DNA from 2 places in the Vibrio tubiashii ATCC 19109 genome. Region 2 is predicted to be linked to the other one. Evidence: predicted binding sites of a transcription regulator. Region 2 holds the regulator's gene; the other holds the start of a gene.
What was found. The regulator MetJ, encoded in region 2, represses methionine synthesis genes. The targets are predictions, from matches to a motif close to TTAGACNTNTANANGTCTAA.

Region 1 (7,372 bases), 1.0 Mb from region 2:
TTGTGAAGGTAAGTTGGGCAAAGCAGTAAATGAGTAGACCTGCTCTAACTTCAACTCCGTGAAAGCAAACTCCAAGGCGGCTTGAGCCGCTTCTGGCGCGTAGCCCTTGCCCCAATGTTTGCTATCTAGTCGCCAACCAATTTCAACAAATGGTGTGTTGGGTAAACCGCTTTCTTCACTTTGCGCAAGCAGACCCACAAAGCCAATAAACTCTTGGGTACTTTTTAGCTCAACTGCCCAAAAGCCATAGCCATTTTTGTCAATGTAGCTGCGTGCACGGCCTACTTGAGCTCTGCTCTCTTCCTTTGTCATCACCGACGGGAAATAACGCATCACCTGCTCGCTAGCATTTATCTGGCAATAAGGTTCAATATCTGAATCTTTCCATTGTCTTAGCTGAAGTCTTTTAGTTTCTAGCATTGATGTTCCTTCGTCTGTTGGTAAACCCATTAAAATTGCCGTTATTGCTCTAGCTTAACCATTACTTTTTCGCACAATGTTTTCAATAGGATTAGCTCATCAAGATCGAGCTGAATCTTACATTTCATCTCAGTAGGGATAGTAAGGGCTTTAGCTTTAAGCGCTCTGCCCTCTTCGCTGAGTTTGAGCACCCTAACCCTTTCATCTAGTTCGCTTCTTCCTCTCACTACAAAGCCCTTCGCGTCAAGCCGCTTCAATAAAGGGGTTAAAGTGCCAGAATCGAGGTGTAATCTTGCACCTATGTCCTTGACGCTAATCCCATCACTTTCCCACAGCACCATCATGACAAGATACTGGGAGTAAGTGAGCTCTAGTGAGTCTAATAACGGGCGATAGGTTCGAATCACCGCATTGGAAGCGCTGTAGAGCGGGAAGCAAACCTGATTCTCTAACAATAAACTCTCTTCTTCAGTTAGCTGTTTGTCGCTATCGCAGAAACTCATTCCACCACCCTTTTAAATTAAATTGCGCACAATATACTTGCATTCAAACTTTGTTTCGATCTAATATTGCAAACAATTAGATTGCGTACAACTTAAAATAAGGATGCAAACATGACAACACTATACAAAACTCAAGCAACAGCACTAGCAGGCAGAAATGGTTTGGTTAAAACAGACGATGGTTTACTTGAACTCGAGCTTGCTTATCCGAAAGAAATGGGCGGTACTGGCGCTGCAACCAACCCAGAACAACTATTTGCCGCAGGTTACTCAGCCTGTTTTTCAAATGCTATTTTGCATGTGGCCCGCGAAGGTAAAGTGGCTTTAAAAGAAGCACCAGTGACAGCAGAGGTTGGGATTGGTCCGAAAGAACAAGGCGGTTTTGAGCTAACGGTAAGCCTTGCTTCATCAATCGATCTACCACAAGAACAAGCGCTTGAGCTCGTGCGAGTTGCGCACCAAGTGTGCCCTTACTCAAACGCTGTGCGCGGTAACATCGACGTAGAAGTCACGGTAAATGGCCAAGCAATCTAATTATTGTTGATTGGTATAGACGAAAATGCCGACCAAAAAGGGTCGGCATTTGTTGTTTTACAACTCTAGATTACGCTTGGTAGCTTTTACGCAGTTCTTTAGCGGCTAACACCATATTGGCTAATGACGCTTCCGTTTCTGCCCAGTTACGTGTTTTCAGTCCACAATCTGGGTTCACCCATAAGCGCTGCGCAGGAATCTTCTCTGCTGCTTTGTTGAGTAGGCCTTCAATCCATTCTTTAGTTGGAATGTTTGGTGAGTGAATGTCATAGACACCAGGGCCAATCTCATTTGGATAGTTGAAGTCTTCAAATGCTTTAAGCAGTTCCATATTTGAACGCGATGTTTCGATGGTAATCACGTCAGCATCTAGCGCGGCGACAGATTCAATGATCTCATTAAACTCTGAGTAACACATGTGAGTGTGGATTTGAGTTTCTGGTTTAGCACTTGCCGCTGAAATCTTAAATGCATCCACTGCCCATTCTAAGTACTCTTTATGATCGCGCTTCTTAAGTGGCAAGCCTTCACGAATCGCTGGCTCATCAATTTGGATAATATTAATGCCCGCATCTTGTAAGTCTGACACTTCATCACGCAGTGCGAGTGCAAGTTGATCCGCGATTTGCTTGCGAGTGATATCCTCACGTGGGAATGTCCAACAAAGAATCGTCACTGGCCCCGTTAGCATGCCCTTCATCTGTTTCGATGTTAAAGACTGCGCATAGGTAGACCACTCCACCGTCATCGGTTTTTCTCGTTCAATATCTGCAACGACAATGGCAGGCTTAACGCAGCGAGATCCGTAGCTTTGTACCCAACCAAATTTAGTGGTTTGGAAGCCCGCTAAGTTTTCTGCAAAGTATTCCACCATATCGTTACGTTCAGCTTCACCGTGAACCAAGACATCCAGATCCAACGCTTCTTGGCGTTTAACTGCATCTGCAATATGGCCTTTTAACGCTTGATCGTATTCCGTTTGTGACAACTTACCTGTGCGATAAGCGCTGCGCTGAACTCGAATCTCGCTCGTTTGTGGGAAAGAACCAATGGTCGTGGTTGGAAACAGTGGCAGCCCTAGTACTTCACTTTGGTGCGCTGCACGCTCGGCATAGGGAGCACTACGCTCTGCCAAAGACTTAGTAATACTATTTAAACGCGCTTGAACTTGTGGCTTATTGACATGCGTTGCGGTTTTACGTGCTTGGATCGGCGCACTGTAAGTATCGCAAGCAAGAATGGCTTCTTGGCTACCATCTAGCGCTTTACCCAGCAGCGCCACTTCCGTTACTTTCTGCTTAGCAAAAGAAAACCAACTGCGCACTTCTTCCGTCAAAGCAGGTTCTAATTCTAGATTCACCGGACTATGCAGTAGTGAACACGAGCTCGCTACCCATAACTTGTCACCGAGCTTATCTTTAAGCGGTTGCAGTAACGCCAGTTGAGCACTCAAATCTGCGCGCCAAACGTTGCGCCCATTAACCACACCAGCAGACAGCACCCAATGTTCAGGTAGTTTTTCGACAACAGCGTCTAGTTGTTCAGGTGCTGCCGACAAATCAATATGTAAGCCATCGACTGCTAGCTCGACAACTTTATCAAGCGTATCGCTAACCGAATCAAAATACGTAGTAAGCAGAACTTTCACATCACTGCGAATCACTTGATAGGCGAGTTTAAAGGCGTCTTGCCAAGGCTTGTTCAGCTCAAGAGAGAGAATCGGTTCATCAATCTGTACCCACTCGACACCTTGTTTCGCTAACTTAGCTAAGATTGCCTGATAAGCAGTTAATAGACGAGGTAGCAAGGAGAGGCGATCAAATCCCTCTTCGACTTCTTTACCAAGGTACAGATAACTCAGAGGGCCAAGTAATACAGGTTTGACGTTATGACCAGCTTTAACCGCCTCGTTCACTTCTTCAAACAGTTGAGGCCAGCTCACTTCAAACGTATCTTCCTGACTGAACTCCGGCACAATATAATGGTAGTTAGTGTTAAACCACTTCGTCATGTCTGAAGCCGCGTGACCGCTACAACCACATCCTGCCTGAGATTGACCACGTCCCACCTTGAATAAGGTATCAAGGTCTGGGAAACCTTCGCGATGTCGCTTTGGAACGTGCCCTAGTAGCAAGGTGGTAGTAAGCACATGATCATACCAAGCAAAATCACCTGCAGTCACAAACTCTAACCCAGCTTCAGATTGTGTATTCCAGTTTTTGTTGCGTAGCTCAGCGCCCACGGCTTTCAGCTCAGCTTGGTCGATTTCTCCACGCCAGTATTTCTCTAGCGCGAACTTGAGTTCGCGTTTTTCACCAATGCGAGGGTAACCTAGTATATGTGTTGTTGTAGTCATCTTGCCGATCCTTGTCATTCTTAATTTTGCAATTTATTCATTCAGTGCAGAACACCACTTAAGATGTCTGGATGGCTAAACTATCTCGTCTTAAACAGATTTGGACAACTTCCAAATATTCAACTTGTTTATTAGAAAATTTCATAATCGCAAAACACCTGTTTCAATAACTTAATCAACAAAAATAGTTAGCATGATAGACGTCTAGATGTTTACACCCCTATAAAAACAAGGTAGGTTATAAATATTCATGCTGTTCACACATCATCTGAGGGAAATTCATGATTGAGCTCAAGCATCTGAAAACATTGACTACTTTGCGTGATACTGGATCGCTAACCGCGACAGCAACCACACTGCATTTAACCCAGTCAGCCTTGTCACATCAGCTCAAAGATCTGGAAGCAAGAATTGGTGGACAGCTATTTTTGCGTAAAACTCGCCCAGTGAAGTTCACTTCCGAGGGGGAGATCTTTCTAAAATTGGCTGATGATGTGTTGCCTAAAATTGCCAAAGCAGAAAATGAAATTGCGAGCTTGAAAGAGGATGTGAACGGTCGATTGCACATGGCGATTGAATGCCACTCATGTTTCCAGTGGTTAATGCCTGCACTGAAAGAGTATCAGGTGGCTTGGCCTAGCGTAACACTCGACTTCTCGTCCGGTTTTGGATTCGAGCCATTGCCGGCGCTAATGGCTGGAGAGCTTGATTTGGTTATCACTTCAGACATTCAGCCTCGTTCAGAAGTGCACTACGAACCTCTGTTTGATTTTGAAATGCGTTTGGTCACGTCGACTTCTCACCCTTTAGCGAACAAAGAGTGTATTGAGCCGGAAGATCTCGCAGAGCAAACCATGCTTTCGTACCCAGTACAAAAGTCGCGACTCGATGTTGTAAAACACTTCCTGCAACCTGCAGGGATAGAGCCAGCAAAATGGAAACAGGCGGACAATACTTTAATGCTAATTCAGATGGTGTCTGCCGGACTTGGCGTGGCTGCATTGCCCAACTGGGCAATCAGTGAGTTTTCAAGGCAAGGCTTGATTACCAGTATCCCTCTCGGCAATGGTTTATGGCGCCGCCTATTTGCCGCAACACGGAACACAGATAAAAACAAACGCTATTTGCAGGCGTTTTTCAACACCGCGAGAGTTCAGTCTCAAAGCCACTTAGATGGAATAAAAACGGTTTAGAGGATCAAAAAAAGAGGCTAAACGCCTAATGCCAGTCAGTTAAGCTGACTGGCTTTTTTCTTATTAGGGTATTTTTTGCTCTTGGGTTTCACACATCTTGGGTATATTCGGTCTTCTCTTTTTAGTGGTAAAACATGGTGTGGTGTTTCATCGAGTAGATGATTGATGCGTTTCGGGATAGTGCCTGCCGCTTCCAACCAGAATCCATATATCAGATGGATTATCGCGGTTGCGCTTGTGGTAAAACTCAGCTGATTTGGATGGATACCCGGTATCGTCTTAGCCATATTTGCCATTTGATACCGAATGATATTATAGCCAAGCAGTACTCCCCACAACTCTTGCTCTATCATCTCTGGAAGCTTACTTCTTAGCGTGAACTCATTGTTTAGCAAAGAAGATTTGATTTCCCGATAACCGACTTCTATTTCCCAACGATGACTATACAGATCGACTATCTCCGCTGATGGGAAGCGCATTACATCTGTCATCGAGGTTAGGATATTTACCTCTTTTCCCTTAATCTTTTTGGTTAATAACCTAACTTCAACTGTTTCTGGCAGGTCTGGGAACTTCCGCTTTGCTTGTGGGCTAGCATTCAGAGCAACCACTTTGTCATTACGCCCTAACTTCCTGACGACGGTATATTGTGTGTCTTTTCTCATTGGCATCAACCAGTGACGTTCTTTACCGGTTTGGTGCCAACGATTAAGTAAACCCAGAGAGTAGAAGCCCCGGTCAAACATGGTCAGGCTATTATCGGGAGTTGTTTCAATAAGACGTTCTGCCAAAACCATCTCATTCGTCTTATAACTGTCAAACGCACTGGCTATCATCATATGGCTGCTTAGTTCCATCTGGCAGACCATTCGCACTTGGGGAAATGAACCATCGCCATTTTGATTAGAAGGCGCTTTATACCGCTCTCTGTTCTCTGGGGTGTCTGGTGTACGCCAAACGACACCGTCGACACCAAGGAGTTTTAATCCAGACCATGTGGGATGTTCGGCCTGTTGGTGCCACATCTGCTGGCTACGATGAAAAACCTCTTTCACCGCGTCAGCTCCCAACCGTTGGCGAGCCTGAACCACAGCGCTCGGGGCAACTAAAGGCTTCTTGCCTGGCAGCATTAACTGCGCCTTACTCACAATGCTCCAAACGGGCTCTTGTCGATAGAGGGACATTGCGATGACTGTCCATACGGCCATATCTAAAGGAATGCGGCGCTTTCTAACCGTTGCCACACCGGTAGCTTCAAGGCATTGATTAATAAAGTTGGGACAAAGAATATCTGAAAGCTGTCCGAGTTTATCGGTATTAGGTGCGTAGCCGTTAGCCATCGCAAGAGCGGTTGTGAGTTGCAAAAGAAAAGGTCCTAACTATCAAAAGTTAGGACCTTTATAACGTCTGTGGAGGATCGTTCAACCGATCATTTTAGGCTTAACTGAACGGCATTAGCTAAACGCCTCTTTTTGATTTATCTGTTATACGATTTGAACTGATTGGTTAAAGGGTCATATTGATAACCAAGTACATCAAGTTTACCAATCACCGCTTCAACATCCATCTCATACATAGAGACGAGTTCTTCAAAAGAATCACACTCTAAGCGCAACTTTTCATTCACGATTCCCAATAAAATTGCGCTATCTAAGCGTCCTACATTGCTGAGATCCATCACCGCCTCCTTTAACGCCATCGCTCTTACAAGCGTAGACACAAATTGGCGGTTTTGAAGTGAACCAGCTCTAAACTCTAAGCAAATTATAGAGCAAACACGGCCTGATTAGATGTTGCCGCTATCAGCATAAACGCCAAAGCAATACCAAGCTGCAATTTGTTGATTTCTTTAGAGGCTAGCATGTGCCAACACCACACAACAACGGAACTAATCATCAAAGCAAAACCTACTAGCAAAGGCTGCACAACTGCGGCTAAGGCTCCATCGTCTAGGCCATTTGCTTTGAGTAAAATCGCCAAGCACATCAACATAGCAGAGACAACGCCAGAAACGGGAAGAATGCGATGAAAAGCCTGCAGGCGCGTGCGCGCGATGGTAAGTAGTAAATGAGCAAGCAAAGCCCCTAAAAGGGTGATTAACACAAACACACTTACCCCACCAGCCAAAGACGCCTGAGAGCTAATCTCAATACCGACATAGGCTAACGCCAGACCATTTGCTAAATACATCACCCAAATCGGCCCTTGAACTCGTGTTTTTTTCGTCTGTACTTGGGAGTAAAAATAGGCAATAGCGAAGACAATCATCATAGCTTCAATGCGTAGAGACGCTACAGCAAGCCACATAATTGCTAAAGGCGGGAGGACTTTGTGAATGCGGCCTCTTTGCCCAGGGCAGATATCAC
Region 2 (7,372 bases):
CTTTGTCTTCGCGCTGAGCTTTCTCAAGGCGCTCTGCGAGCAGTTCACTTAATAGCGCACTCTTATCAAGAAATTCATCTAGGGATAGCTCAGCGAGCTCTGTAGGTACCAAACTTTCAACTTTTACCGCTTCTGGTTCCAATGTAAGGCCTGACTCGCGCGCTAGGATGACGAGTTTACGCATAACGTCTGAACCGTCTAGGTCGCTGCGAGGGTCGGGCTCAGTTAAGCCTTGCTGCCACGCTAGGTCTACCAGCTCAGCAAAAGGAACGCTGCCATCGTATTGCTGGAATAGCCACGAGAGGGTGCCTGAGAAAATACCTGATAATGCGATAATGTCATCGCCGCTTTCTCGTAGGTCTCGAACTGTGTGGTTAATTGGCAGCCCTGCACCAACGGTAGCGTTGTAAAGCCAGTGACGATTGATCTTTGCGAAGGCGTCTTGAACCTGATGGTAGTATTGGCTAGAAGCTGACCCCGCGACTTTATTTGCCGAGATCAAGTGCATGCCTTGCTCCGCAATTTCTAAGTAGCGTTGGGCTAAGGTTTGACTGGCAGTCACATCCAACACAACAAGATCATCATAGCCTTGAATAGCACCGAGTTTTTCAATCCAGTCGTTTCCTTCGTGGCTAATCGCTTCGTCATCGAAATGAGCACCAACTTGGCTTGCATCAATTCCTTTCGGGTCGAACCAATAAGTTTGGCTATCAATCACAGCCACTAACTCAAAGTTCATACCATGACGCTTTTCAAGTTCGCTCTTTTGCTCGGTGAACAGTTCTAACCAGCTTGAGCCGATATTGCCTTTACCACACAGGGCAATAGCGACACGTTTCTGGGCTTGGAACAATTGGCTATGAATAGCTTTAACCAAGGGTTTAGTATCGGTTGTGCGTAAAACGGCAACTAAGCTAAGCCCGGACAATGATTCTGAAATAAACTCGACAGGTGAAGATTTCAGTTGCTGGTAGAAACCATAGCAATGGTTGGCATTCTTGGTTACGCCAGCTCCTACCGCTGCTACCATCGAATAACCTTCTTTAAGCTTAATCTCCGCTTCAATTGCCGCATCTTGTAGATACTCTAAAGCGCCGCCCACTATTTCACTTGTGTAAGCGAGACGTAAGCAATGTTGGTCTGCTTGAGCTTCATAAGTCAGTGGTTCAAGCTGTGCTCGCTTGAGGCTTGCAAGTACCTCATTTTCGACTCGTTGGAAATCATGACCAGAGGTGAAATTGAGTTGAATTAATAGCACTTCATCTAGTGATGAGATGATTTTTGCACCGCGACCAGAGGCAAGCACACGTTCTATGCGTGTAGAACCAGATTCTGGTTGGTAGCTGCAACGAAGATGTAGATCCATCGCACTTTGAGCGACGGGTTGTAACGTACGGCTATGCAGTACAGGGGCAGCAAGTCTAGCAAGCTCACTGGCCTCATCTAAGCGTAATAACGGTAGAAGACAGGCATCTGATACTAACCTTGGGTCCGCGCTGTATACACCTGCTACATCACTCCAAATCGTTACGCGTTTCGCTTCTGCCAGCGCGCCGATAACGGTTGCTGAATAGTCAGAACCATTACGCCCTAGTAACACCGTATGCCCTTGGCTATCTTGAGCCATAAAGCCAGTGATCACCACTCTATGATGAGCGTGTTGCACTAATACTTCTTTAGTGAGCGGGTAAGAAGCACCAAAGTCGACTTCAGGCTGAGTGCCCGCTTCAGCACGTAAAAATGCGCGAGCATCCTGAGCCACAGCAGGTAGAGAGTGTTGATTGAGCAGCGCTGCCAATAGGCGTGAAGACCACACTTCGCCATGACCTAAAACGGCTGCTTTCTCTGCTTCGTTGAGCGGATAAGTCAACTCGCCCAAGGTACTGAACTCATCATTTAAAGTAGCGAGTAGCTGCTGTTTTACTTCTCCTTCAATAAGCGTTTCAATCAGCTCGGTTTGAAACTGGCGCAGTGCTTGAAGTTCTTCGTGAGCAATACGGCCATCTTTGCTGAGGGCTTCGAGAAATGCAATCAGGCGGTTGGTGGTTTTGCCTGCGGCAGAAACAACGATCAGATCTTCTGGTTGTGAGTATTCTTTTAAGATACCGACGACACGGCGGTAGCACTCAGGGTCGGCAAGGCTGCTACCACCAAACTTATGGAGTTGACGTTGAATAGTAGACATTAGAAGGCTTCCTTAGCTTTTGCGAAAGCTTGTTCAAGGTCAGCAATTAAATCTTCTGCATCTTCAAGCCCAACCGACAGGCGCAGCAGTTGTTGGGAAACACCAGCCTCTGCAAGTGCTTCCTCTCCCATTGCCCTATGTGTCATTGAAGCAGGGTGACAGATTAGGCTCTCTACACCGCCGAGAGATTCAGCAAGTGAGAAAAGCTCTAGTTCACCAACAAAGAATTTAAGTTGTTCAAAGCTACCCGCGAATTCGAAGCTGAGCATAGAACCAAAGCCAGTTTGCTGCTTTTTAGCAATCTCATGGCCTGGATGCTCAGGCAGGCTAGGATGATAGATGTTACCGACTAAGTCTTGGGTCTGTAAGAAGTCTAAAATTTGGCGAGAGCTCTCCTCATGCACCTTCATACGTGCCCCCAGAGTACGGATGCCGCGCAATGTCATGTAGCTATCAAATGGTGTGCCTGTTGCACCAATACAGTTACCCCACCAAGCTAGTTCTTCCGCGTGTTCTTCGGTTTTGGTAATGACAACACCGCCAATAACATCAGAGTGGCCATTGATATACTTGGTGGTCGAGTGAATAACAAAGTCGGCGCCAAGGTCTAAAGGCTTTTGGAACACAGGTGTCAAAAAGGTATTGTCGACAGCCACTAGAGCGCCAACTTGTTTAGCTTTCTCACATACGTCCGCGATATCGACGACACGAACTAGCGGGTTAGATGGTGTTTCCAATAGGATCAGTTTAGGCTTTTTAGCTAGGGCTTCGGCAAAAGCTTGTTCGTTAGATTGATCAACAAATAGAACTTTGAAATCACCTTTATTTGCGCGGGTATTGAATAGACGGTAAGTACCACCGTAGCAATCGTGCGGTGCGACGATAAGGTCATCTGGGCCAAGGAAAGCGGATACCCATAGATTAAGTGCCGAAGTACCACAGTTGGTCACGACCGCGCCCTTACCTGACTCAAGTTCAAACAGAGCAGTTTCGAGTAGTCCGCGGTTTGGGTTGCCTGAGCGGGTGTAATCGTACTTTGGTACATCACCAAAGGCAGGAAAGCCATAATTTGTCGAGAGGTAAATAGGTGGAACAACTGCGTGATGTTGAGTGTCGGACTCGATACCAGTACGTACCGCGATTGTGGCTGGTTTGCGGGTGCTCATAAGTGTTTCCTTTCGAACTTTAGTGACTTCTATTTGGGAATACGCTATACCTTTATCTTGTTAGATATATGTTATTCCAATCCCATACCTTTCCACTTTACTTATCATTTTTGTGGACGTCAACACTTCTAGACGTCTATATGTCTTTGCTTGTGGCTATAAATACCGCTAAAATTAGGGATTCTATTTTCAACCATAAAAAATAACGAAAGGTGCGCAATGGCAGATTGGAATGGCGAATACATTAGCCCATATGCTGAGCATGGAAAGAAAAGCGAACAAGTAAAGAAGATTACAGTTTCTATTCCATTGAAAGTATTAAAGGTTTTGACTGATGAGCGTACCCGCCGCCAGATTAATAACCTGCGCCACGCAACAAACAGCGAGCTATTGTGTGAAGCTTTTTTGCATGCATATACCGGGCAGCCACTGCCGACCGATGAAGATTTACGTAAAGACCGCCCAGACGATCTTCCTGCTGAAGTGAAAAAACTGATGACAGAGATGGGAATTGAGTTCGAATCTTTCGACGAATAATAAAAATAGTCGCACCTAATTTTCGCACGCTGACGAAACTGAAATTAAAAAAAACCGCTGTCTTAACAGCGGTTTTTTCGTTCTTGAAGAGATTACTCAGCCAATTTATTCGGCCATGTAGTTTTCTGGCATTTCAATGCGAGCAACACCTGAGTCAACAGCGGCCTGAGCAACGGCTTTAGCAACACGAGGTAGTAGACGCGAATCCATTGGTTTTGGAATGATATAGCCAGGACCAAACGACAGAGCATCAACGCCAGCAGCTGCTAGGACTTCAGCTGGCACTTCTTCTTTCGCTAGTTGGCGAATAGCGTCAACCGCTGCCAGTTTCATCTCATCGTTAATTTCACTTGCGCGCACGTCTAGCGCACCGCGGAAGATGAATGGGAAACACAGCACGTTATTCACTTGGTTAGGGTAATCACTACGACCAGTACCCATGATCAGATCACTACGTACATCGTGAGCAAGTTCAGGTTTGATCTCTGGATCTGGGTTAGAACACGCAAAGACCACAGGTTTGTCTGCCATCAACTGAAGAGCTTCTGGTGAGAGTAGGTTAGGGCCTGATACACCAAGGAACAGGTCAGCACCTTCGATAACGTCTTCTAGTGTGCGCTTATCGGTGTTGTTGGCGAATAGCTGTTTGTATTCGTTAAGATCGTCACGACGAGTGTGGATAACACCTTTACGGTCAAGCATGTAGATTTTCTCACGCATCGCGCCACACTTAATCAGTAGCTCCATACATGCTACTGCTGCTGCACCTGCACCGAGACACACAATCGTTGCGTCTTCTAACTTCTTCCCTTGAAGTTCAATGGCATTAAGCATACCTGCCGCGGTAACAATCGCCGTACCGTGCTGGTCATCGTGGAAAACAGGTACATCACAACGCTCAATCAACTGCTTTTCGATTTCGAAACAGTCTGGCGCTTTGATGTCTTCTAAGTTAATACCGCCAAAAGTATCGGCGATGTTAGCAACGGTATCGACAAACTCTTCGATAGTACGGTGCTTTACTTCAATATCAATTGAATCTAAGCCCGCAAAGCGTTTGAAAAGCAGCGATTTACCTTCCATTACAGGTTTAGATGCTAGAGGACCTAAGTTGCCAAGACCAAGAATCGCCGTACCATTTGAGATAACAGCAACCATGTTGCCTTTTGATGTGTACTTGTAGACGTTGTCAGCGTTTTGTGCGATTTCACGTACAGGCTCTGCTACACCAGGGCTATAGGCTAGAGCAAGATCTTTAGCCGTTTCTGCTGGTGTTGTTAGTGCGACTGCAATTTTACCTGGAGTTGGGTAAGCATGATAATCCAAAGCTTGCTGACGAAATTGTTCTTCTGGGGATACTTCTTGGCGATTGTCGTCTGACATAGGTGTAGGTACTCATTAATAATTATATGGAATGGGGAAATCCATTCTAGAGTAACTAAGTCAAGCTGCCTAGGTCAGAATGCGAGCCGAAGCAATAAAAAGTAGTAAATGACTGGAGATAAGACCAGATGAACAGAGATATGGCTAGAGAATATTAAAATTAATAATAGATTACTCTGCAAAATGGATATTGCGTGAGTGACAGATAACAAAAAAGGACGCCTGAGCGTCCTTTTTAGATTCGGCTAAGAAGAAATTATTTCTTGCTTGATAGAGCACCGAAACGCTTGTTGAAGCGATCAACACGGCCGCCTGTATCAACGATACGTTGCTTACCAGTGTAGAATGGGTGACATTTGTCACATACGTCTAGGTGGATAGACTCTTTAGCTAGAGTTGAGTTGAACTCAAAAGAGTTACCGCAAGAACAAGTCGCTTTTACTGCTTTGTATTCTGGGTGGATACCAGCTTTCATGGGAGAACCTCTAAATATAGGCCGTGTCGCTATCCGATTCTAAGCCGGACACCACACGTAGTTAATAAAAAACCTTTTCGGATACCGCTGCTGTAAAGCTAGCCATATCACTAAGGCGCGATATAGTAATGAATACCTGACTTAGGATCAACCAGTTTAGACCCGAAATCGCTACTTTTTTAGCCTAAGTTATTCTTGATGCTTGAATCACGCTCTCTTTCCACTGCTAGGCTTTTCCCTTAGACTAGCCTACGTAACCTCTCACTTAGCTGTATAGCCTATTATGCGACCAACAATTGCGCGCGTGGCATTGCCTGTGCCTCTCGACAAACAGTTTGATTATCAGATCCCTAACCACCTATTTCCTATCATAGGTGGGCGTGTCTCTGTCCCTTTTGGTCGTCAAACTCTGGTTGGCATTGTCACCGCGTTGGTGAATGAGTCAGAGTTCAGCCTTGATAAGCTTAAGCCGATTAAGCATGTGTTGGATAACCAGCCTGTGTGGCCTGAAAAGCTCTACTCCTTACTCTTTTGGTGTAGTCAGTTTTACCAGTATCCGCTTGGTGACACTTTGTTTAATGCCATGCCAAGTGCACTGCGAAAAGGTAAAGACGCTGATTTCGCGACGCTGGTGGAATGGCAGCTCACCGCGAGTGGTCGCGACCAATTGATGGCGGGTTTCGGCCGCGCGGTTAAACAAGCCAAAGTGATGCATATGCTGGAGTCAGGCTCGATTCCGCATCAGCGTTTTGTCGATGAAGAGATCAGTTCATCTGTGCTAAAGACCTTAGCGGAAAAAGGCTGGATTGAATCGATAGAAAAAAGACCAGTGATTCGTGAGTGGAAACATGACGTTGAAGCTGATGTCGATAAGCCAAAGCTAAACTCTGAGCAGGCGGTGGCGATTGCGACAGTGAATAGTAATGAAGGTTTCGCTTGTTACCTGTTAGAGGGGGTAACGGGATCTGGTAAAACGGAAGTGTACCTCAACCTGATTAAGCCTGTGCTTGAGCAAGGCAGGCAAGCGCTAGTTCTTGTGCCCGAGATAGGGTTAACGCCGCAAACCATTAACCGGTTTAGAAAACGTTTTAATGTTCCAGTTGAGGTAGTGCACTCTGGTTTAAATGATACAGAGCGACTTAACGCTTGGCTTAGCGCGCGTGATAACGCCGCTGGCATTGTGATTGGTACTCGCTCTGCACTGCTCACGCCTTTTGCCAACCTTGGCATTATCATTGTTGATGAAGAGCATGATGCTTCGTATAAGCAGCAAGATAGTCTGCGCTACCATGCGCGTGATGTGGCAGTGATGCGTGCCAACAAAGAGCAGATCCCCATTGTACTTGGCTCAGCCACGCCAGCTTTAGAAACTCTACATAACGCCTTGAGTGGTAAGTACCATCATTTAGTGCTTTCTTCCCGAGCGGGAGCGGCGACGCCAACGACCAACAAAGTGCTCGATGTTAAAGGGCTATATCTAGAAAGTGGTCTTTCTGCGCCACTCATCGCCGAAATGCGCCGCCATTTAAAGGCAGGCAACCAAGTGATGCTGTTTTTAAACCGACGCGGCTTTTCTCCAGCGTTGATGTGTCATGAATGTGGTTGGATTGCGGAATGTAAGCGCTG

Region 1: metE (5-methyltetrahydropteroyltriglutamate--homocysteine S-methyltransferase) is a predicted target of MetJ. The motif match lies at 4,010-4,029, and genes of this name have one in related genera.

Annotation. Positions count from the first base shown of each region.
Region 1 is NZ_CP009354.1:2,030,056-2,037,427, forward strand. It holds gene IX91_RS09210 (GNAT family N-acetyltransferase) at 1-420, opposite strand, end outside; gene IX91_RS09215 (MarR family winged helix-turn-helix transcriptional regulator) at 462-923, opposite strand; gene IX91_RS09220 (organic hydroperoxide resistance protein) at 1,035-1,457, shown strand; gene metE (5-methyltetrahydropteroyltriglutamate--homocysteine S-methyltransferase) at 1,528-3,813, opposite strand; gene metR (HTH-type transcriptional regulator MetR) at 4,095-5,006, shown strand; gene IX91_RS09235 (IS4 family transposase) at 5,042-6,370, opposite strand; gene IX91_RS09240 (DUF4250 domain-containing protein) at 6,484-6,684, opposite strand; gene IX91_RS09245 (hypothetical protein) at 6,771-7,372, opposite strand, start outside.
Region 2 is NZ_CP009354.1:3,074,644-3,082,015, reverse strand. It holds gene IX91_RS14100 (bifunctional aspartate kinase/homoserine dehydrogenase II) at 1-2,185, opposite strand, end outside; gene IX91_RS14095 (O-succinylhomoserine (thiol)-lyase) at 2,185-3,351, opposite strand; gene metJ (met regulon transcriptional regulator MetJ) at 3,571-3,888, shown strand; gene IX91_RS14085 (malic enzyme-like NAD(P)-binding protein) at 3,994-5,271, opposite strand; gene rpmE (50S ribosomal protein L31) at 5,528-5,746, opposite strand; gene priA (primosomal protein N') at 6,030-7,372, shown strand, end outside.